Regions from separate parts of the Bradyrhizobium sp. SOJA106 genome, predicted to be linked through region 4. Evidence: predicted binding sites of a transcription regulator. Region 4 holds the regulator's gene; each other region holds the start of a gene.
The links. Region 4 encodes PhoB, which activates phosphate uptake and scavenging genes when phosphate is short. Its sites were predicted from a motif close to TGTCATNNANCTGTCAT; they were not measured.
Positions count from the first base shown of each region.

Region 1: AC5V87_RS17960 (acetoacetate decarboxylase) is a predicted target of PhoB. The motif match lies at 3,102-3,118, and genes of this name have one in related genera.
Region 2: AC5V87_RS18605 (DUF47 domain-containing protein) is a predicted target of PhoB. The motif match lies at 3,329-3,345, and genes of this name have one in related genera.
Region 3: AC5V87_RS18950 (RNA degradosome polyphosphate kinase) is a predicted target of PhoB. The motif match lies at 2,197-2,213, and genes of this name have one in related genera.

Region 1 is NZ_CM182549.1:3,948,544-3,954,032, forward strand. Features, by position in the region: gene AC5V87_RS17950 (YybH family protein) at 149-580, opposite strand; partial or broken gene AC5V87_RS17955 (patatin-like phospholipase family protein) at 1,888-3,061, opposite strand; gene AC5V87_RS17960 (acetoacetate decarboxylase) at 3,286-4,065, shown strand; gene AC5V87_RS17965 (transporter) at 4,182-5,201, shown strand; gene AC5V87_RS17970 (carbohydrate porin) at 5,208-5,489, shown strand, end outside.
Region 2 is NZ_CM182549.1:4,082,702-4,088,190, forward strand. Features, by position in the region: gene AC5V87_RS18590 (ABC transporter substrate-binding protein) at 106-1,323, shown strand; gene AC5V87_RS18595 (branched-chain amino acid ABC transporter permease) at 1,398-2,261, shown strand; gene AC5V87_RS18600 (branched-chain amino acid ABC transporter permease) at 2,263-3,231, shown strand; gene AC5V87_RS18605 (DUF47 domain-containing protein) at 3,388-4,032, shown strand; gene AC5V87_RS18610 (inorganic phosphate transporter) at 4,131-5,135, shown strand; gene sugE (quaternary ammonium compound efflux SMR transporter SugE) at 5,128-5,442, opposite strand.
Region 3 is NZ_CM182549.1:4,153,657-4,159,145, reverse strand. Features, by position in the region: gene purM (phosphoribosylformylglycinamidine cyclo-ligase) at 1-626, opposite strand, end outside; gene AC5V87_RS18960 (CDP-alcohol phosphatidyltransferase family protein) at 783-1,325, shown strand; gene AC5V87_RS18955 (P-loop NTPase family protein) at 1,448-2,125, shown strand; gene AC5V87_RS18950 (RNA degradosome polyphosphate kinase) at 2,285-4,474, shown strand; gene ppx (exopolyphosphatase) at 4,490-5,489, shown strand, end outside.
Region 4 is NZ_CM182549.1:8,024,499-8,029,987, forward strand. Features, by position in the region: gene AC5V87_RS37920 (aspartate aminotransferase family protein) at 1-336, opposite strand, end outside; gene AC5V87_RS37925 (GcrA family cell cycle regulator) at 793-1,305, shown strand; gene phoB (phosphate regulon transcriptional regulator PhoB) at 1,407-2,114, opposite strand; gene phoU (phosphate signaling complex protein PhoU) at 2,137-2,853, opposite strand; gene pstB (phosphate ABC transporter ATP-binding protein PstB) at 2,865-3,683, opposite strand; gene pstA (phosphate ABC transporter permease PstA) at 3,680-4,525, opposite strand; gene pstC (phosphate ABC transporter permease subunit PstC) at 4,527-5,489, opposite strand, start outside.

The sequences.
Region 1 (5,489 bases), 4.1 Mb from region 4:
CGGCTGTGCCGCATACGCACGATAGCGCCGGCGTCTCGAATGACAACGGCGAATGAACGGGTGCGTCGGTTTGAGCGAACGCGCATCCTCGGGCACGGCCGCGATCCTTCCCTTCCGGCGCAGAGCGGACCTGCAAACCGTAAGACGGTTATTTGCCATCGTTCCAGATGTCGGTGGCGAGCTTCCAGTCGTCTCCGACTTTCTCCCACACGACGACATATTTGCCGGTGACGTCCTGCGGTGCCGATCCCTTGGTCTTCAGGACGAACGTGCCGATCTCGCGTGCCGCGGAAGGGCCAAGCGGTTTGACATCCACCGTCGTGAGCTTCGGATCGGTCACTTGTTCAGCCATGCCCTTCCACATTGCTTCGATGGCTGTTCGGCCCTGCACCATCGCGGAGCCGGGCGGGAATGCGACCGCGTCGGCGCTGTAGAGGGACGCAATCCCGGCAAAATCGCCCTTGTTGAACAGTTCGATCCATTTCGCATTGTTCGCTTCAATCTCGGCCTTCTGGGCCAAAGCCGGCGCGCTCAACGCGATCACGACTGCCATCACCGACGCTATGTTGCGCATGATCATCTCCAGACCCAATGTAGGACGCGGCTGCAGGGCAGCCGCCTGTCTCGAAGCGGATGCGTTGAATGACACATCCCAGACCGGGTCAGGCGCAACAGCAATTCCGGGGAATTTCCGTCAGCGCCATTGACGATGCTGCGCGAGAATGGAGTCACAACCGAAAAGGCAACGCTCAGGCTCAACCGTCTATTCGGGCTAAACCATACCCGTCCAGCCAGAGCGGCGTGCGGCAGCCTGAGGGTAGCGCATCGTGACCTCCAGCGCGGACGAGATGGTCTGGAGATGATCGTCCAAGGCGTGGCGGTTGTCCGCGCTCCCTGAGGGAGCGGACGGAGGAAGCCGCCCCCCAGAAGATCGGTATTTTCCCGGCTTGATTGTGCATCGCAACCGCTGGTAGGCCGTTCCTGACTGAGGGCTTACTTGATGCGATTGTTTACTTGGTGGCGCGACCGGAAGTATCCGGACGCCGAATTGACTTGGCACGAATGCGCGCCGCCGATCATTCCGCAACGGACTGTTGATGGCGGATGGACGTCGTCACAGTTGTACCCTGGCAAAACATGGCGGCGCCGAGGCATGGGCGGAAGGTGGGAGTACCGCCAGGATCCGCAGGCCCCCGAAGATATGGGGCGCGATCAATGGTAGGAGGCATGAGCCGGCGCGAGAAGATCGCGCTGTCGCTTATCTCGATAGTCGCACTGAGCCTAGTTGCCATTCTGATCGCGTCTGGCGGTTAGAGGCCCGGGCATCCTCCGACTACAAGGATGTTGAGGGACCAACGAGAAGGAGTGCACGCGGCACGCCGCCGCCAGCGGTGAGGGCGCCGATGCCGTCCTTCAACTCGGTCCTGTTCTGATGCCAAGCAGACAACGTTGTTCGTTCTGAAGTTCGTGCTGATCGGCCGTAGACCGAGCGAACCCGCAGCGGGGTTGAAGTAACACCACAGCTCATACTGCGAGCCAGCCAGCGCCGTGAAGGCAGCGCGGGCTGGTGTCGTCGTTCTGATTTCCAACACCCCCAAAGGAGAGTGGAATCGATAAGCTCGGCGCAGCATCGCTGGCCGCTGGCGTTCAACTCAGCTTACCGATTGTGCCGCAGGCGCGTGACTTGATTGACGGCGCAACGTGTGCATAGAAGCCTCGACACGAGCGTCCCGCGCAGTCCTGCGATGATGCCATTATGCCGGTGTGTTGCCCGACGTGTCAAACCCGCGTGCGCAACGTGCAAATCATTGATCCGCCATGCCCGGCTACTGTGCATGGGGTTGTTTTCGAATTTTTGTTTGGAGCGCCTCGTACGAAGCGCGCTCGTCACGCGCTCTCCGTCTCCCGATGCACGTCGTGCACGACGAGGCCCATGCCTTCCTCGGGCATCTTGATCCAGTCGCGGCGCTTCAGCGTGCGCTTGGTGTCCTCGTAGCCGCTTGTCCAGTGCTCGCGCATCGAGGTGCCCGAGAACTCGTGATCCTTGGCATCGCCCTCATAGGCCTTCTGCTGGTAGATCAGATGCAGGATCGCGATCTCCGGCATGTTGCGCAGGCTCGCCTTGAGCTTGCGCTCCTCCTCGGACAGCTGCTCCTCCGGCAGCTTCGCGAGCGCCTTGTAGAGCAGGACCTTGAGATTGTGGGTGCGACGGTAGACGTCGGTGTTGTGGCGCGTGCGCGAGGAATACATGATGTCCTTGTGGCGGGCCATCACGTCCTGGATCGAGCGCGGCAGCACGCCGCGGGCGCTGAACAGGTCGACCTGGAACACCAGCGAGTTGAGCGCGTCCTCCTGGTCGAGCAGATGCTGCAGCGGCGTGTTGGAGACGATGCCGCCATCCCAGAAATGATCGGTGCCGATCCGCACCATCGGCAGCGCCGGGGGCAGCGCGCCGGAGGCCATGATGTGCTCCGGCTCGATCTCGTCATGGGCGTTGTCGAAATAGATGAAGTTGCCGGAGAGCACGTTGACCGCGCCGACCGCGAAGCGGACCTTCTTCTCGTTGAGGAGGTCGAAGTCGACGAGCTCGAGCAGGCTCTCCTTCAGCGGCATCGTGTCGTAATAGCTGGTGGCGGTCCTGGCGCCGACCGGGCTGAACCAGGGATTGATCTGGTGCGGGGTGAAGAAGCCCGGCTGGCCCTCGCCGACGTCATCCAGGCGCTGGTGAGATTGCGCCACTGCCGGAAGAGTCGCCATCCGGCGTGTAGTGCCAGATCTTGCGGCTGGTGATGCGCTCCCAGAAGATGCGCAGCGCCTCCAGCCGCTTCTCCGGCTTGTTGCCGGCGATGATGGCGGAGTTGATCGCGCCGATCGAAACACCGCAGACCCAATCGGGCTCGATGCCCGCCTCGTGCAGCGCCTGGTAGACGCCGGCCTGGTAGGCGCCGAGCGCACCGCCGCCTTGCAACACCAGCGCGACGCGGTCGCAACGCTCGGGCCGCCAGCCGCACGAAGGGGGCTGATGGGTCGAATGTGTCGGATGCGACGTGCGGGCGTCCATGGCGATGCCTCCTGCCTCTCCCAAACGATTGCGTCCGGTGGTGACGGTGTGATGACAATTGCGGCGCCGATGCATCGCCCGCATGCACGGTGGCCGCAGCGGGAATGGCGGCGGGTCGCCCGGCTGACGGAAATCCTTCACATCGCAGTCAATGACGGCGGCTAGCAATTTGCATAAAGCCCGTGAGCCGGACGAGCGTCAGAGGCATCACACAGGAGATCAGGATGCGCAGGGAAGACGTGCTGAGACTTCCGTCCATGCCGGCTGCAGGACCGAGCTATCCGGCCGGACCCTATCGTTTCGTCAACCGCGAATTCCTGGTCATCACCTACGAGACCGATCCGGACCTGATCCGCGCCGGCCTGCCTGAGCCGCTCGAGCCGATCGACCAGCCGATCGTGCATTACGAATGGATCAAGATGCCGGATTCCTCCGGCTTCGGCAGCTACACTGAATCTGGTCTCGTCATCCCCGCGCGTCTCAACGGCGAGGAGGTCAACTTCGTCTCGCAGATGTATCTGGACGACGATCCGCCGATCGCGGCCGGACGCGAGATCTGGGGCTTTCCCAAGAAGTACGCCCATCCCAAGCTCGAGATCGTCAAGGACACGCTGACGGGCACGTTGGAATATGCCGGCCAGCTCGTCGCCATGGGCACCATGGGCTACAAGCACGAGAGCATGGCCGGCAACGGCGATCTCACCCGCGCCACGCTGTCGAAGACGCAAGTTAATCTGAAGATGATCCCCGGCGTCGACGGGCGGCTCGAAGTCTGTCAGCTCGTTGCCATCAACCTGATCGACATCGTGCCGAAGGGCTCGTGGATCGGGCCGGGCCGGCTGCATCTGGTGCCGCACGTCAACGCACCGGTTGCCGACTTCCCGGTTCGCCGTTGTCTCGGCGCGCACCATTACATCGCCGACCTGACGCTGCCGTTCGGCCGCGTCGTCCACGACTACGTCAGGGAAGCTGAAGCCGCCGCGACGGGGCTCGCCGCCGAGTAGGCCGGCCTGTTATCATCAAACTGTAACAAAGCCGTAATTGAGTACGCGCGTGGGTCTGGAAGATGCCGTCAGCCATGCTCCGGAGTGGGACTATCTGTTGACGGTTGGGGTTGGCCATGGCTGAGCCGGCGAAGCTTGTCAGCGCGATAGAGAACACCGAGCCCGCCATTCCCGGGCTGGTCTGGGCGTTTCGCCTGCATGCCGACGGCAGCGCCGAGGCGCTTCCGATCGACCAGCCGATCGAGTTCACTCATGATGGCCGGCTGTGGCTGCACTTCAATTTGACAGATGGTCGCGTGCGGCCGTGGATCGCGGCATCGCCGCTGCCGCCGCTCGCGCGCGAGCTGCTGCTGTCGAACGACACGTTCCAGCAGCTTCACGTCATCGACCATTGCGTCTACGGCGTGTTCTCCGATCTCGTGCGCGAGATCGACCGCGTGACGGAGGAAACCGCGTTCCTGCGCTTTGCCATGACCGAGCATTTGCTCGTCAGTGGCCGCCATCAGGCGCTGTGCTCGGCGGACGCCACGCGCCGCGTACTCGAAGGCGGCTACCGCGTCGACAATGTCGCCCATCTCCTGGAAAAGATCGTCGACGAGGTCGCCGACACGCTCGACCGGATGGCCGATAAGCTCGGCCAGGAGATCGACGACATCGAGGAGCGCATTCTCGCCGACGAGGCCAAGCCCGAGATGCGCCGCAATCTCGGCCGACTGCGCCGGACCTGCGTCAGGCTGCATCGCCAGCTCACGGGCCTGCGCGTGCTGTTCCATCGCCTCGATCAGAAGAACACCGACCACCTCGCGCCCGCCCTGCGTATCCATGCCGGCAAGCTCGCGCAGCGGCTCGACGGCCTCGACCACGACATCGTCGAGCTGCGCGAACGCAGCCGCCTGCTCGAGGAGGAGCTGCGCTTCAAGAACGAGGAAGAGAGCAATCGCCACCTCCACACGCTCTCGATCGTCACCTCGCTATTGCTGCCGCCGACGCTGATCACCGGCATCTTCGGCATGAACACCAAGGGCCTGCCGCTGACCGATGTCGACGAGGGCTTCATCTGGGCGGCTGCGATGATGATCTGCTCGGTCGGTGCGGCCTATCTGTTCATGCGGCGAACGGGCATCTTCAAAAGATAGCCTGCCGTGATCGGGACTGCCCACAGACTGCTGCTGCAAAGCGCCGCCGCCATCGCGCTCGCTCTGGCGAGCACGGATGCATTCGCCGGTGCCAAGGACGAGAGCGCGGCCGAATGGCTGTTTCCGAAATGGTTCAACGCGTGGCATGACGGCCTCGCCGACAAGGGACTGAACTTCGGCGCGACCTATATCGCGGATAACATCGCCAACGTCTCCGGCGGCGCGAAGCGCGGCGCCATCCAATTCGGCCGCCTCGACCTGTCGGTCGATGCCGATCTCGACAGGCTG
Region 2 (5,489 bases), 3.9 Mb from region 4:
AGGACCCGGAGGGCCGCGTTAGCGCAAGGTGCGTAGCGGTTTTCCGAAGAGAGATCGCGCTCAAACTGAAGAACGGCCAACGAGAAAATTCAAAAGGAACGTTGCATGAAGTCGATTGCGTCATTGCTGCTGACCACCGCGCTCACCTTCGCCGCAACAGGCGTCGCGTTCGCGCAGGACAAGACTGTCAAGATCGGCGCGCTGTCCGATCAATCGGGCCTCTATGCCGATCTCGGCGGTCCCGGCTCGACGCTCGCAGCGCAGATGGCCGTTGAAGATTCTGGTCTGGCGGCGAAGGGCTGGAAGATCGACATCATCTCCGGCGATCACCAGAACAAGCCCGACATCGGTACTGCGATCGCGCGGCAGTGGTTCGATGTCGACAAGGTCGACGTCATCGTCGACGTGCCGAACTCCGGCGTGGCGCTCGCGGTCAACAACGTCATCAAGGAAAAGAACGGCGTCTACATCAACTCTGGCGCGGCGACCTCGGACCTCACGAACGCGCAGTGCTCGCCCAACACCGTGCACTGGACCTACGACACGTACATGCTGGCCCACACCACCGGCCAGGCGCTGGTGAAGGCGGGTGGCGATACCTGGTTCTTTCTGACCGCGGACTACGCCTTCGGCGCGGCGCTGGAGCGCGACACTACGGCGGTGGTCACCGCCAACGGCGGCAAGGTTGTCGGCGGCGTCAAGCATCCGCTGAACACGCCGGACTTCTCGTCCTTCCTGCTCCAGGCCCAGGCCTCCAAGGCCAAGATCATCGGTCTTGCCAATGCCGGCGGCGACACCACCAACTCGATCAAGCAGGCGGCCGAATTCGGCATCGTCAAGGGTGGCCAGAAGCTCGCGGCGCTGCTGTTGTTCCTCACCGACGTCAAGGCGATCGGCCTCGAGACGGCGCAGGGCCTCAACTTCACCGAGACCTTCTACTGGGACATGGACGACAAGACCCGTGCCTTCTCCAAGCGTTTCGCCGACAAGATGAAGAACAACGCTCCGCCGACCATGGTGCAGGCGGGCGTCTATGCGGGTGTGCGCCACTACCTCAAGGCGCTCGAAGCGCTCGGCGGCAATCCGCATGACGGCGTCAAGGTCGTCGAGAAGATGAAGTCGATGCCGACCGAGGACGATCTGTTCGGCAAGGGCGAGATCCAGCCCAACGGCCGCACCATCCACAACGCCTATCTGTTCGAGGTGAAGAAGCCCTCGGAGTCCAAGGGACCGTGGGACTTCTACAAGCTGGTCGGCACGGTGCCGGGCGACCAGGCCTTCACGCCTCTCTCCGAGAGCAAGTGCGCGCTGTTGAAGAAGTAAGATAACAGCCCGCAGGCCTCAAAGGCCTGCGGGCGAGTTTCAGGGGAACGCCGAAGGGACCGGGTACGGGATCGATGCAGGCTCTATACGCTCAGCTACTGGTGGGACTGATCAACGGCTCGTTCTACGCGCTGCTCAGTCTCGGGCTTGCCGTGATCTTCGGCATGCTCAACATCATCAATTTCGCCCATGGCGCGCTCTACATGATGGGCGCCTTCGTCGCCTATTTCCTGCTCAACCTCGGCGGCATCAATTACTGGTGGGCGTTGCTGCTGGCCCCCGTCATCGTCGGCATCTTCGGCATGATCCTGGAAAGGACCATGCTGCAATGGCTGACCGGGCTCGATCATCTCTACGGCCTGCTGCTGACCTTCGGCATCGCGTTGATCGTGCAGGGCGTGTTCCAGAACTATTTCGGCTCCTCGGGCCTGCCTTACGCCATTCCGGACCAGCTCAAGGGCGGCATGAATCTCGGCTTCATGTTCCTGCCGATCTACCGCGGCTGGGTCGTGATCTTCTCGCTGGTGGTGTGCCTGGCCACCTGGTTCCTGATCGAGAAGACGCGGCTCGGCGCTTACCTGCGCGCCGCCACCGAAAATCCGACGTTGGTGCGCGCCTTCGGCATCAATGTGCCACGCATGATCACGCTGACCTACGGTCTCGGCGTCGGCCTTGCCGCGCTCGCCGGCGTGCTCTCGGCCCCGATCAACCAGGTGCGGCCGCTGATGGGCGCCGACCTCATCATCGTCGTGTTCGCGGTGGTGGTGATCGGCGGCATGGGATCGATCATGGGCTCCATCATCACCGGCTTTGCGCTCGGTGTGATCGAGGGCCTGACCAAATATTTCTACCCCGAGGCCTCCAACACCGTGGTGTTCGTGCTGATGGTGCTGGTGCTCTTGGTGAAGCCAACGGGATTGACGGGAAGGGCGGCCTGAGATGACAGCCTTGACGGACGACACGCTGCCGGTAAGCCCGCGCGCGATGCGCGACGAGATGATCGTCTTCGTAGTGATGGCGCTGCTGCTGGCGTCGGTGCCCTTCACGGGGGTCTATCCGTTCTTCGTGATGCAGGCGCTGTGCTTCGCGCTGCTCGCCTGCGCCTTCAACCTGCTGATCGGCTACGGCGGACTGTTGTCGTTCGGACACGCGATGTTTCTGGGCACCGCCGGCTACTGCAGCGCGCATGCGCTGAAAGTCTGGGCGCTGCCGCCGGAGCTCGGCATTCTCGTCGGTGTCGCCGCGGCTTTCGCGCTCTCGATTGTGACCGGCTACATCTCGATCCGCCGCCAGGGCATTTATTTCTCGATGATCACGCTGGCGCTGTCGCAGCTCTTGTACTTCATCTATCTCCAGGCGCCGTTCACCCATGGTGAGGACGGCATCCAGGGCATTCCGCAAGGGCGCATGTTCGGCCTGCTCGATCTGTCGAAGCCGACCGTGCTCTATTACGTCGTGCTGGTCGGCTTCCTCGCCGGATTCCTGCTTATCTACCGCATCATCAACTCGCCGTTCGGCGAGGTCCTGAAATCGATCCGCGAGAACGAGCCGCGCGCGATCTCGCTCGGTTACCGCACCGACCAGTACAAGTTCCTGGCCTTCGTGCTGTCGGGAACGCTGGCGGGCTTTGCCGGTGCGCTGAAAGTGTTCGTGGCGCAGAACGCCTCGCTCACCGACGTGCACTGGTCGATGTCGGGCGAAGTCGTGCTGATGACGCTGGTCGGTGGTCTCGGCACCATCTTCGGCCCCGTGGTCGGCGCGTTCGTGATCATCGCCATGCAGCAATACCTGGCGGGCTTCGGCCAGTGGGTGACGGTGATTCAGGGCTCGATTTTCGTAATCTGCGTGCTTACCTTCCGCCGCGGCGTCATCGGCGAAATCGCCCATTACTTCCGGCGATCTCTATAACATACTGATATCACACTAATTTCATTGGTGTGTGAAAGCGGTGGATGATCCGGTTCCGCGCGCGGGAGATGACACGCGCGCGGATCGAAAATGGTCTATGACAGTTTTATGACGGCCTGCTCGGGCCGGACCATTTCCAACCGGTAGCCTTTCCCCATGATGCGATGGTTTCGCGCTTTCCTCCCCAAGGAAGAACGGTTCTTCGACCTGTTCGACCGCCATGCCCAGACCGTGATTCAGGGCGCGATCGCGCTCCAGGGAATGCTCAATGGGGGTGAGGAGACGCCGGTCTATTGCCAGCGGGTCAACCAGTTCGAGAACGATGCCGACAACATCACCCGCGAGGTGCTGACGGCGGTGCGCCGCACATTCATCACCCCGTTCGATCGCGGCGACATCAAGAACCTGATCACCTCGCTCGACGACGCCATCGACCAGATGCAGCAGACCGCCAAGGCCGTGATGCTGTTCGAGGTCCGCGCCTTCGAGCCGCCGATGCGCGAGATTGGCGGGCTCCTGATCGAATGTGCCAATCTGGTCGGCCGGGCGCTGCCCCTGATGCAGGAGATCGGCAAGAACGTCGCCATGCTGACCGCGATCACTGAAGAGCTGGGCAAGCTGGAAGGCCGCGTCGACGACCTCCACGACATCGGGCTGAAGGAATTGTTCCTCAAGCATCGCGACGGCAACGCGATGGATTTCATCGTCGGCGTCGAGATCTACGACCACCTCGAAAAGGTGGCCGATCGCTTCGACGACGTCGCCAACGAGATCAACAGCATCGTCATCGAGCAGGTCTAGCGCATGATCCGGAAAAGCGTGCAGCGGTTTTTCCCCGCGACAAACGCGGAACGCGTTTGCGCGGAGATCATGCGCCAACCTTAAGGCAGGGCCGCGCCGTGGATGCCGCGTTGGGTCTTCCCGTCCTCGTCGGACTGATCGCCGTCGCGCTGCTGTTCGACTTCCTGAACGGCCTGCACGATGCCGCCAATTCGATCGCGACCATCGTTTCGACCCGCGTTCTGCGGCCGCAATTCGCTGTGTTTTGGGCGGCCTTCTTCAATTTCATCGCCTTCATGGTGTTCGGCCTGCACGTCGCCCAGACCATCGGCACCGGCATCATCGATCCCTCGATCGTCGATGCCCAGGTGATCTTCGCGGCCCTCATCGGCGCCATCGTCTGGAACTTGGTGACTTGGGGGCTCGGCATCCCGTCCTCCTCGTCGCATGCGCTGATCGGCGGCCTCGTCGGCGGCGGCATGGCCAAAGCGGGGATCTCGGCGGCGGTGTGGAGCGGTCTTTCCAAGACGATACTGGCCATCGTGCTGTCGCCGCTGGTCGGCTTCCTGCTCGCCATGATGCTGGTCGCGATCGTGTCGTGGCTGTCGGTGCGCTCGACGCCGTTCGCGGTCGATCGCGCGTTCCGCATCCTGCAATTCGCCTCCGCCTCGCTCTATTCGCTCGGCCATGGCGGCAACGACGCGCAGAAGACCATGGGCATCATTGCCGTGCTGCTCTATTCACAGGGCCACCTCGGCAGCGAATTCTCGGTGCCGTTCTGGGTGGTGCTGTCGTGCCAGGCGGCGATGGCGCTGGGCACGCTGATGGGCGGCTGGCGCATCGTCCGCACCATGGGGCTGCGCATCACCAAGCTGACCCCGATGCAGGGCTTCTGCGCCGAGACCGGGGGCGCGGCGACCCTGTTCATGGCGACGTTCCTCGGCGTTCCCGTCTCGACCACCCACACCATCACCGGCGCAATCGTCGGCGTCGGCGCCGCCCGGAGGGTCTCGGCGGTGCGCTGGAACGTGGCAAGCTCGATCGTCTATGCCTGGGTGATCACGATTCCGGCCTCCGCGATCGTCGCTGCGCTGACCTGGTGGGCGGTCCAGCTCTTCAGGTAACGAGCTTCAGCCCGGCGATGCCGGCAACGATCAGCCCGATGCTGGCGAGGCGGAAGGCGGTGGCGGGCTCTCCGAATAGGATCATGCCCAGCGTGGCGGTGCCGACCGCGCCGATCCCGGTCCAGACCGCATAAGCGGTCCCGACGGGCAGCGATTTGAGGGCAAGTCCCAGCAGGATGACGCTGCCGGCCATCGCCGCGAGCGTGACGACGGAGGGGACAAGCCTGGAGAAACCCTCGGTGTATTTCAGCCCGATCGCCCACGTGATCTCGAGAAGACCGGCGACGAACAGGATGCTCCAGGCCATGGCGACCCTCCATTCAAGGCAGGGTCGTCCCCGCGGCTGATAGGCTG
Region 3 (5,489 bases), 3.9 Mb from region 4:
CCGAGGCCGGATTGTTCCACGATCTTGCGCACCAGCGAGAAGCCGTTGGAGTGCACGCCCGACGAGGCGAGGCCGATCACGGCATCCCCCGCCGCAATGTCCTTGCGCGGCAGCAGCGTGCCGCGCTCGGCGGCGCCGACGGCAAAGCCGCCGAGGTCGTAATCGCCGTCCTGATAAAGGCCGGGCATCTCGGCGGTCTCGCCGCCGATCAGGGCGCATCCGGATTCCCGGCAGCCCTCGGCGACACCCGCGACGATCGAGGCCGTGGCCTCGGGGTCGAGCTTGCCGCAGGCGAAATAGTCGAGGAAGAACAGCGGCTCGGCGCCCTGCACGACGAGATCGTTGACGCTCATGGCGACGAGGTCGATGCCGATGCCGCCATGCAGCCCGGTCTCGATCGCGATCTTGACCTTGGTTCCGACGCCATCGGTGGCGGCGACCAGGACCGGGTCCTTGAAACCGGCCGCCTTGAGATCGAACAGGCCGCCGAAGCCGCCGATCTCGGCGTCGGCGCCGGGCCGCGCGGTGGCGCGCACCATCGGCTTGATCAGGTCGACCAAACGGTTGCCCGCGTCGATATCGACGCCTGAATCGGCGTAAGTGAGGCCGTTTTTGCGGTCGGTCATGCCCGATTTCCAGTGGGTTTGCGGCTGGTTACGTCGAATTCCGGGGATGCGCAATGGCAAGCGTAGCGCCCCGCCCTATACTATGTAGAGATATCAACCGGTTCAGCCTCCCTGGGGGCCGGATTCGAGGTCAGACCGGGTGCCGGGAAGCGCCGCGTGAGTATTCCGAATATCATTACCCTGGGCCGCATCATGCTCGTCCCGGTCATTGTCTGGGCCATCGTGTCCAGCCAGATGGAGGTGGCGTTCGCCGTCTTCCTGATTGCCGGCATCAGCGATGCCGTCGACGGCTTTCTGGCCAAGCGCTTCAACATGACGAGCGAGCTCGGTGCCCTGCTCGACCCGCTCGCCGACAAGGCGCTGCTGGTGTCGATCTACCTCGCGCTCGGCATCTGGGGCGACATCCCGCGCTGGATCGTGATCCTGGTGGTGTCGCGTGACATCATGATCGTCGCAGCCGTGATCGTATCCTGGCTGTTCGACAAGCCCGTCGAGATGAAGCCGTCGAAAGTATCCAAGCTAAACACAGCGGCCCAGGTCTCCTACGCAGCCCTGGTGCTGGCCGCGCTTGCCTTCGGCTTCAAGCCGGCGCCCTATGACATCGTCCTGATGGGCCTCGTTACGGTCTTCACGCTCTCTTCGGTGTCGCTCTACCTCGTCGAGTGGCTGCGGCACATGAGCACGATCGAGGCCAAATGAGTTGGGACAGGTGAGTTGCGGACTTTTCAGTGGGGCCTTGGCCCCGCAAAAGGCCAACTCCCGCTCGATGAAGTCGAATCTCGTCAAACACGGCCGGCGCGCCGGCACGGAGCAAAGCAAGCGTGGCAGGCCGCGTTCATCCCCGACAATTGGCGTTTTCGCTTCCGCATGCGGAGAGCCTCAGCCGGGACAATTTCCTCGAAGGCCCCGCGAATGCCGCCGGTCTCGCCTTGATCGACAGTTGGCCGGAATGGTCGAACCGGATCATGTGGCTGGCCGGTCCCGAAGGCAGCGGCAAGAGCCATCTCGCCACGATCTGGGCCGAAGAGGCCGGCGCGCGCTCGACCACGGCCAATGCGCTGACCGCCGCAGGTGTCCCGGGCGCGCTCGCCACCGGCGCGCTGGTGGTCGAGGATCTCAAGGCCGGGAATTTTGACGAGCGCGCCCTCTTCCATCTGATGAACCTCGCCCGCGAGGACGGCGCCTACATCCTCTTCACCGGACGTGAGATTCCGGCATCCCTCGAGATCGAGCTGCGCGACCTGCGCTCGCGCCTGCGCGCCGTTCCCGTCATCTCGCTGTTCGCTCCCGACGACCAGCTTTTCCGCGGTCTGATCATCAAATTCTGCGCCGATCGCCAGCTCACGGTGGACGAGAGCGTCGTCAGCTATCTCGCCACCCGCCTGGAGCGGTCCTCGGCCGCTGCCCGGCAGGCTGTGGAGCTGCTCGACAGCGAGGCGCTGCGGCTCGGGCGTCCCGTCACGAGGGCGCTGGCCGCCGAGCTGCTGCGGGACGCCTGAGCAGCGCCGGCCGCCCTCGGCCGCCTCAGCCACCCTTGGCCGCTTGACGCGGCGCGGCGGCGGAACATCAATGTCATCGAAACGTCATCGCACTAACACATGCTCCCGCCGGTTTTGCGCATAAGTCGCAAAGAGGCGAATTGGATGGACCGACTTCTCATGGAATCAGCGCAAGCCGTTGAAATTAAAGAAAAAGCCCCTGAGGCCGATGGCCTGCCGGCAATCGCCACGAGGCCCGAGCGGTTCATCAATCGCGAGCTGTCCTGGCTGCATTTCAACCGCCGCGTCCTGGAGGAATCGGTCAATCCCAGCCACCCCATGCTGGAGCGGGTGCGATTTCTGTCGATATCGGCGAATAACCTCGACGAGTTCTTCATGGTCCGCGTCGCCGGCATCAAGGCCCAGGTGCGCGAGGGCATTGCCGAGCGCGCGCCCGACGGCCTGACGCCATCCGAGCAGCTGGCGCTGATCAACCGCACCGTCTCCCAGCTCGCCTCCGACCAGCAGGCGATCTGGCGCGACCTGCGCGGCACGCTGGCCGATGTCGGCATCGTGCTGGTCGACGGCAAGGACGTCACCAAGGCGGAGCGGACCTGGATCGAGGACTATTTCCTCAACAACGTGTTCCCGCTGCTGACGCCGCTCGCGATCGACCCGGCCCACCCCTTCCCGTTCATTCCGAGCCTCGGCTTCACCATCGCGCTCCAGCTGACGCGCGAGGCCGACGGCAAGCAGATGAACGCGTTGATCCGCATGCCCGGCAAGATCGACCGTTTCATCCGCCTGCCGGCCGATGGCAAGGTGCGGCTGATCTCACTGGAGCAGGCCACCAGCCTGTTCATCAACCGCCTGTTCCCCGGTTACAATCTGCACGGCCAGGGCGCCTTCCGCATCATCCGCGACTCCGAGCTCGAAATCGAGGAAGAGGCCGAAGACCTCGTTCGCCTGTTCGAGACGGCGCTGAAGCGCCGCCGCCGCGGATCCGTGATCCGGCTCGAGATCGACGCCAAGATGCCGGAGGAGCTGCGCAACTTCGTGCAGCACGCGCTGTCGGCCGCCGACGACGAGGTGTTCCTGGTCGACGGCGTGCTCGCCATGAACGAGCTCTCGCAGCTCACCCGTCTCGACCGTCCCGACCTCGAATTCACCCCTTACGTGCCGCGCCATCCCGAGCGCGTGCGCGAGCATGGCGGCGATATCTTCGCGGCGATCCGCCAGAAGGACCTCATCGTCCACCACCCGTACGAATCTTTCGACGTCGTCGTGCAGTTTCTGCAGCAGGCCGCGCGCGATCCCGACGTCGTCGCAATCAAGCAGACGCTGTACCGTACCTCCAACAACTCGCCGATCGTGCGCGCGCTTGCCGAGGCCGCCGAAGCCGGCAAGTCCGTCACCGCGCTGATCGAGCTCAAGGCGCGCTTCGACGAGGAAGCCAACATCCGCTGGGCGCGCGACCTCGAGCGCGCCGGCGTGCAGGTCGTCTACGGCTTCCTCGAGCTGAAGACGCACGCAAAGCTCTCGATGGTCGTGCGCCGCGAGGGCGGCAGCCTCACCACCTACGTCCACACCGGCACCGGCAACTACCATCCGGTCACCGCACGTATCTATACCGACCTCTCCTACTTCACCTCCGATCCGACCATCGGTCGTGACGCCGCGCGCGTGTTCAACTTCATCACCGGCTATGCCGCGCCGAGCGATCTGGAGAAGATGGCGGTGTCGCCGCTGACCTTGCGCAAGCGCATCATCGAGCACATCCAGGGCGAGACTGCGCATGCCAAGCACGGCCGTCCCGGCGCGGTCTGGATGAAGATGAATGCACTGGTCGACCCCGACATCATCGACGCGCTCTATGAGGCGTCGCAGGCCGGCGTGCAGGTCGAGCTCGTGGTGCGCGGCATCTGCTGCCTCAGGCCCGGCATTCCCGGCCTGTCCGAGAACATCCGCGTCAAGTCGATCATCGGACGATTCCTGGAGCACGGCCGAATCTACTGCTTCGGCATGGGCCAGGGGCTGCCGAGCGCGAAAGCTGCTGTGTATATCTCATCGGCCGACATGATGCCGCGCAATCTCGACCGCCGCGTCGAGGTGCTGTGTCCGCTGCAAAATCCCACGGTGCATCAGCAGGTTCTCGAACAGATCATGGTCGCCAACCTGAAGGACAATGAGCAGAGCTGGCAATTGTTGCCGGACGGGTCCTCAACGCGTATGAAGGCCGCGAAGGGCGAGGAGCCTTTCAACGTGCACAACTACTTCATGACAAATCCGAGTCTGTCTGGCCGTGGAAAGTCGCTCAAGGAATCCTCGCCGCGCCGCCTCACGCGCCGTAATGAACGTCATCAATCCTGATCCGGGACCGTCGAAGTGAAGCGGCCGCGCAAGCGCGGCTCGAGCGTCGCGGTCATCGACATCGGCTCCAACTCGGTCCGTCTCGTCGTCTATGAGGGGCTGACGCGGAGCCTCATCCCGATCTTCAACGAGAAGACGCTGTGCGGGCTCGGGCGCGAGGTGCAGAGCACCGGCCTGCTCGCGCCCGATGCCGTCGACAAGGCGCTGACCTCGCTCAAGCGCTTCCGCGCGCTGTGCCGCGTGATGCAGGTCGGCCGCGTGTTCGCGATCGCGACCGCGGCCTGCCGCGACGCCTCCAACGGGCCCGACTTCATCGCCAAGGCCGAACGGATCTGCGCGGTGAAGATCGAGATCCTGTCCGGTCCGCGCGAGGCGCGGCTGTCGGCGCTCGGCGTGATCTCCGGCATCCATCTTCCCGACGGCATCGTCGGCGATCTCGGCGGTGGCTCGCTCGAACTGATCGACGTGCGCCGGAACAGCGTGCGCAGCGGCGTGACGCTGCCGCTCGGCGGCCTCGCGCTGCAGGACCTCGCGCACAAATCGCTCAAGCGCGCCGACCGCATCGTGCGCGAGGAGATCGACGAGGTGCAGCTGCTGACCGGTGGACGCGGCCGCACCTTCTACGCCGTCGGCGGCACCTGGCGCGCGCTCGCGCGCATCCACATCATCCAGAGCGGCTATCCGCTCCAGGTGATGCACGGCTACTCGATTCCCGCGGCTGAAGCGCTCGACTTCTCGCGCCGTCTGCGCCGCCTGGCCGCCACCGGCACGCTCGCCGACATCGAAGTCGTCGCCGATGCCCGCCGGCCGCTCCTCACCTATGCGGCGCTGGTGCTCGAGCACATCATCCGCGTGGCAAAGCCGAAGACCATCGTGTTCTCGACCTTCGGCGTGCGCGAGGGCCTGTTGCACGAGAAGCTGACGGAATCCGAGCGCAACAAGGATGGCTTGATTTGCGCGGCCGAGGAGCTGAACCAGCTGCTGTCACGCTCGGCGAAGCATGCCCGCGAGCTGA
Region 4 (5,489 bases):
GCGGACCAGCTTGATCACGCCCTCCAGCGCCTCGGCGCCGGAATTGCAGAAGAACACGAAATCCGCAAAGCTCTCGCTGCATAGGCGCGCGGCGAGCTTCTCGCCATCGGGGCTCTGGAACAGGTTCGACATGTGCCAGAGCTTCGTCGCCTGCTCCTGCAGCGCCTTGACCAGCGCGGGATGAGCATGGCCGAGCGCATTCACCGCGACGCCCGATGTGAAGTCGAGATAGCGCTCGCCGTTGGTCGCGATCAGCCAGCAGCCTTCGCCGCGCTCGAAACCGAGGTCGGCCCTGGCGAAAACGGGGAGCAAATGCGGCGCGGCGCTGTTGGTCATGACGATCACTTGGATGTTGCGGACGGCCTGAGTGCGTTGCGCAACGCACCATTGACCGGCCCGGAAAACGAAACGTGCCGCCTTTTAAGGGCGGCACGCACGACTATCTTATGCTTGGTGAGACGGGTGTCAATGCCGCCCGAAAAGCCCCAGGAAACGCTGAATCCGTAGTCTTGCGGTGCCGATTTTGCGGGATTTTTCACCACGGAACATGTGGAAGCGAGTCGGCGGACTCTTGCGCGCGAGTCACGCCATATTGTAGCGTTTGGACTGTCAGATACGACATCTCGTGCAGCAGTTCTGATCCCAAGAGTCCTCATGTACCGGCGTAAACGTTCGGGCGCACCTTGTGTGCCCGGCGAGCCTTAAGGGATTCTGGCGGCACGGGTTTTTCAAGGCTTAGGCATTCGCTGTGAGGCCCCAGGATGGCTGGCCGGCAGCGAGGGAAAGGGTGCAATGACGGTTTTGACCTGGTCCGATGATCGCGTCGAGCAGCTGAAGAAGCTCTGGGAGGCCGGACTTTCGGCCAGCCAGATCGCGGCCGAGCTCGGCAATGTGACCCGCAATGCCGTGATCGGCAAAGTGCACAGGCTCGGCCTGTCCGGCCGCGCCAAGAGCCCCTCGTCGGCCGCGCCCCGGCCGCGCAAGGCGCGTCCCGCGCAGCACATGATGCGCGTGAGCCGCCCGATCTCGCGCGGCAACACCGCGCTGGCGCAGGCCTTCGAGGTCGAGGTGGAGGCCGAGCCGGTCACCTACGACAACGTGGTGCCGATGAGCCAGCGGCTGTCGCTCCTGGAGCTGAACGAGGCGACCTGCCACTGGCCGGTCGGCGATCCATCGAGCCCGGATTTCTTCTTCTGCGGCGGCAAGGCGCTCTCCGGCCTGCCCTATTGCGCGCAGCACTCGCGCGTCGCTTACCAGCCGGCGGCGGATCGCCGCCGCGCGCCCGCGAAGCCGGGCACGCGCTGAGCACTGCTTCAACGACATCGTCCCGGCACGCGGCCGGGACGATCCGAAGCAAAAAAGCGCGCCGCTCGGCACGCTTTTACTTTGCTCGCTTGCAGCCGTTCTTACGTCTGCTCCGCTTTCGCGAAGCGATCGTCCAGCGCGTAGCCGGCGCCGCGGACGGTGCGGATCGGGTCCTGCTCGCGGCCGAGATTGAGCAGCTTGCGCAGACGGCCGATATGCACGTCGACGGTGCGTTCGTCGATGTAGATGTCGCGGCCCCAGACGCTGTCGAGCAGCTGCTCGCGCGAGAACACGCGGCCGGGATGCTCCAGGAAGAACTCCAGCAGGCGATATTCGGTCGGACCGAGATCGATCGGCCGGCCCGAGCGCGCGACGCGACGCTTGTCGCGGTCGAGCTCGATGTCGCCATAGGCGAGCACGGTTGCGAGCCGCTCCGGGCTTGCGCGCCGCAAGAGGCCCTTCACGCGCGCCAGCAGCTCCGGCACGGAGAACGGCTTGACGATGTAATCGTCGGCGCCGGTCGCAAGACCCCGCACCCGCTCGCTCTCCTCGCCGCGCGCGGTCAGCATGATGATCGGAAGCTGCTTGGTCTCCGGGCGGGTGCGCAGCCGTCGGCACAGCTCGATGCCGGAGAGGCCCGGCAGCATCCAGTCGAGCACGATCAGGTCGGGGATGTGCTCCTTGAGACGGGTGTCGGCGTCGTCACCGCGCATCACCGTCTCGACGTCATAGCCATCGCCTTCGAGGTTGTAGCGAAGCAGCTCGGTGAGAGCTTCCTCGTCTTCAACCACCATAATGCGCGCGCCCATGGTGTCGTCGCTCCTTGACTCTTCAGCTATTCGGGATCGTCGTGGCAAAGGTCGTCATGTCACCCTTCGGCCGCTTGTCGGTGATCGCCTGGCCCTCGATCATGTAGAACACGGTCTCGGCGATGTTGGTGGCATGGTCACCGATGCGCTCGATGTTCTTGGCGCAGAACATCAGGTGAATGCAGAACGAGATGTTGCGCGGATCCTCCATCATATAGGTGAGAAGCTCGCGGAACAGAGAGGTGCAGATGGCGTCGACTTCCTCGTCGCCCTTCCACACCGCCATCGCCGCCGGCAGGTCGTGCGCGGCATAGGCGTCCAGCACCGACTTGACCTGCTGCTGCACGAGGTCGGTCATGTGCTCGAGGCCGCGGAACAGCTTCAGCGGATGAAAGTCCGTCTCCAGCGCCGCGACGCGCTTGCCCATGTTCTTGGCGAGATCGCCGATGCGCTCGAGATCGGTGGCGACGCGCATGGCGCCGACGATCTCGCGCAGGTCCACCGCCATCGGCTGGCGGCGGGCGATGGTGAGCACGGCGCGCTCCTCGATCTTCTTCTGGAGCGCGTCGATCTCGGCGTCGGTCGCGACCACGCGCTGGCCGAGCACGACGTCGCGACGGATCAGCGCGTCGACGGAATCGACGATCATGCGCTCGGCGAGGCCGCCCATCTCGGCGACCAGGCGGGTGAGCTCCTGGAGGTCGGTGTCGAAGGCCTTTGCGGTATGTTCAGAACCCATATCCCGTCTCCTCAGCCGAACCGGCCGGTGATGTAATCCTGCGTGCGCCGATCGCTCGGCGAAGTGAATATCTTGCTGGTATCGTCGAACTCGATCAACTCGCCGAGATACATGAAGGCGGTCTTGTCGGAGACGCGGGCCGCCTGCTGCATGTTGTGGGTGACGATCGCGATCGTGTAGTTCTCGGACAGCTCCTGGATCAGCTCTTCGACCTTGGCGGTCGAGATCGGGTCGAGCGCCGAGCAGGGCTCGTCGAACAGGATCACCTCGGGCCGCACCGCGACGGTGCGGGCGATGCAGAGGCGCTGCTGCTGGCCGCCGGAGAGCGAGAGGCCGGACGCATTGAGCTTGTCCTTGACCTCGTTCCACAGCGCGCCGCCGCGCAGCGCCTTCTCGACGCGGTCGTCCATCTCGGACTTCGAGATCTTCTCATAGAGACGGATGCCAAACGCGATGTTCTCGTAGATCGTCATCGGGAACGGCGTCGGCTTCTGGAACACCATGCCGACGCGGGCGCGCAGCAGGTTGAGGTCCAGCTTGGGGTCGAGGATGTTGGTCTGGTCGAGCATCAGCTGGCCGGTGGCGCGCTGGCCCGGGTAGAGGTCGTACATCCGGTTGAAGATGCGCAGTAGGGTCGACTTGCCGCAGCCCGACGGGCCGATGAACGCCGTGACGCGATTGGTGCCGAGCGTCAGGTTGATGTTCTTCAGCGCGTGGTGCTCGCCGTAATAGAAGTTGAGGTTGCGCACCGTCACCTTGGCCGGGGCCTCGGGCAGCGGCTGCGAGCCGTGCTGAACGGGCGTACTGACGGTAACTGACATATCGCTCATTTTGCGGTCCTCTCGGCGCTCAGGATGCGCGCGCCAATGTTCAGGGCAAGCACGGTCAACGTGATCAGCAGGGCGCCGCTCCAGGCGAGCTGCTTCCAGTAGGCATAGGGGCTCTGCACGAAGTTGTTGATGGTCACCGGCAGGTTGGCCATCGTCTTGTTCAGGCTCAGGCTGAAGAACTGGTTCGACAGCGCGGTGAAGAGCAGCGGCGCGGTCTCGCCGGCGACGCGGGCGGTGGCCAGCATCACGCCGGTGATGAGGCCCGAGCGCGCCGCGCGATAGGCGATGCGCTTGATCACCAGCGAGCGCGGCAGACCGAGCGCGGAGGCAGCCTCGCGCAATGCGTTCGGCACCAGCAGCAGCATGTCCTCGGTCGTGCGCAGCACCACCGGAATGACGATCACGGCGAGCGCGAGGCAGCCGGCGATGGCCGAGAAGCCGCGCATCGGCACCACGACCGCGCCGTAGATGAACAGGCCGATGATGATCGAGGGCGCCGACAGCAGGATGTCGTTGATGAAACGGATCACCGAGGTCAGCTTGTCGTTGCGGCCGTACTCGGCGAGATAGGTGCCCGCGAACAGGCCGAGCGGCGCGCCGATGCCGACGCCGAGCGCGGTCATGATCAGCGAGCCGACGATGGCGTTGAGGAGGCCGCCCTCGGTCGAGCCGGGCGGCGGGGTGTTTTCGGTGAAGACCTGGAGGTTGAGCCCGGTCAGGCCGTTGTAGAGCAGCGTCAGCAGGATCAGCGCGAGCCAGGTGACGCCGAAGGCGGCGGCGGCAAGGCAGAGCGCACGGATGACGATGTCCATGCGGCGGCGGCGTGCGTAAATCGGGTTCATGTTACTTCCCCGCCTTCTTTTCGAGACGCAGCAGCATCAGGCGCGCGGCGGCGAGCACGAAGAACGTGAGCACGAACAGCAGGAGGCCGAGAAGGATCAGGCCGGACTGGTGCAGGCCGTCGCTTTCGGCGAACTCGGACGCGATCGCCGCCGAGATCGTGGTGCCCGGGGCGAAGATCGACGAGGAGATGCGGAACGAGTTGCCGATGATGAAGGTCACCGCCATGGTCTCGCCGAGCGCGCGGCCGAGCGCCAGCATGACGCCGCCGATGACGCCGACGCGGGTGTAGGGGATCACCACGCTGCGGACGACTTCCCAGGTGGTGCAGCCGACGCCGTAGGCCGCTTCCTTCAGCACCGGCGGCACCGTCTTGAACACGTCGACCGAGATCGAGGTGATGAAGGGCAGCACCATGATGGCGAGGATCAGCGAGGCATTGAACAGGCTGAGATAGGACGGGGGACCGGCGAAGATCGCGCCGAGCACGGGGATGCCGTCGGAGATCTTGATCATGAACGGCTGGTAGGTGTTGGCCAGGAACGGGCCCAGCACGAAGAAGCCCCACATGCCGTAGATGATCGAGGGGATGCCGGCGAGCAGCTCGATTGCCATGCCGATCGGGCGGCGCGCCCATTGCGGGCACAGCTCGGTGAGGAAGATGGCGATGCCGAGACCGACCGGAATGGCGATCAGCATCGCGATGAACGAGGTGACGAGCGTGCCGTAGATCGGGCCGAGCGCGCCGAGCACGGGGGGATCTGCCGACGGCGCCCAGCGCTGCGTCCACAGGAACGAGAGGCCGTATTCCTTCATCGCCGGGAAGGCACCGACGATCAGCGAAACGATGATGCCGCCGAGGATCAGCAGCACGGAGATCGCGCTGAGCCGCGTGATCCAGTAGAAGGTGAGGTCACCGAGCTTGAACGCGCTCAACGCCTTGGCGCGATCGTACGGTCCGGCGGC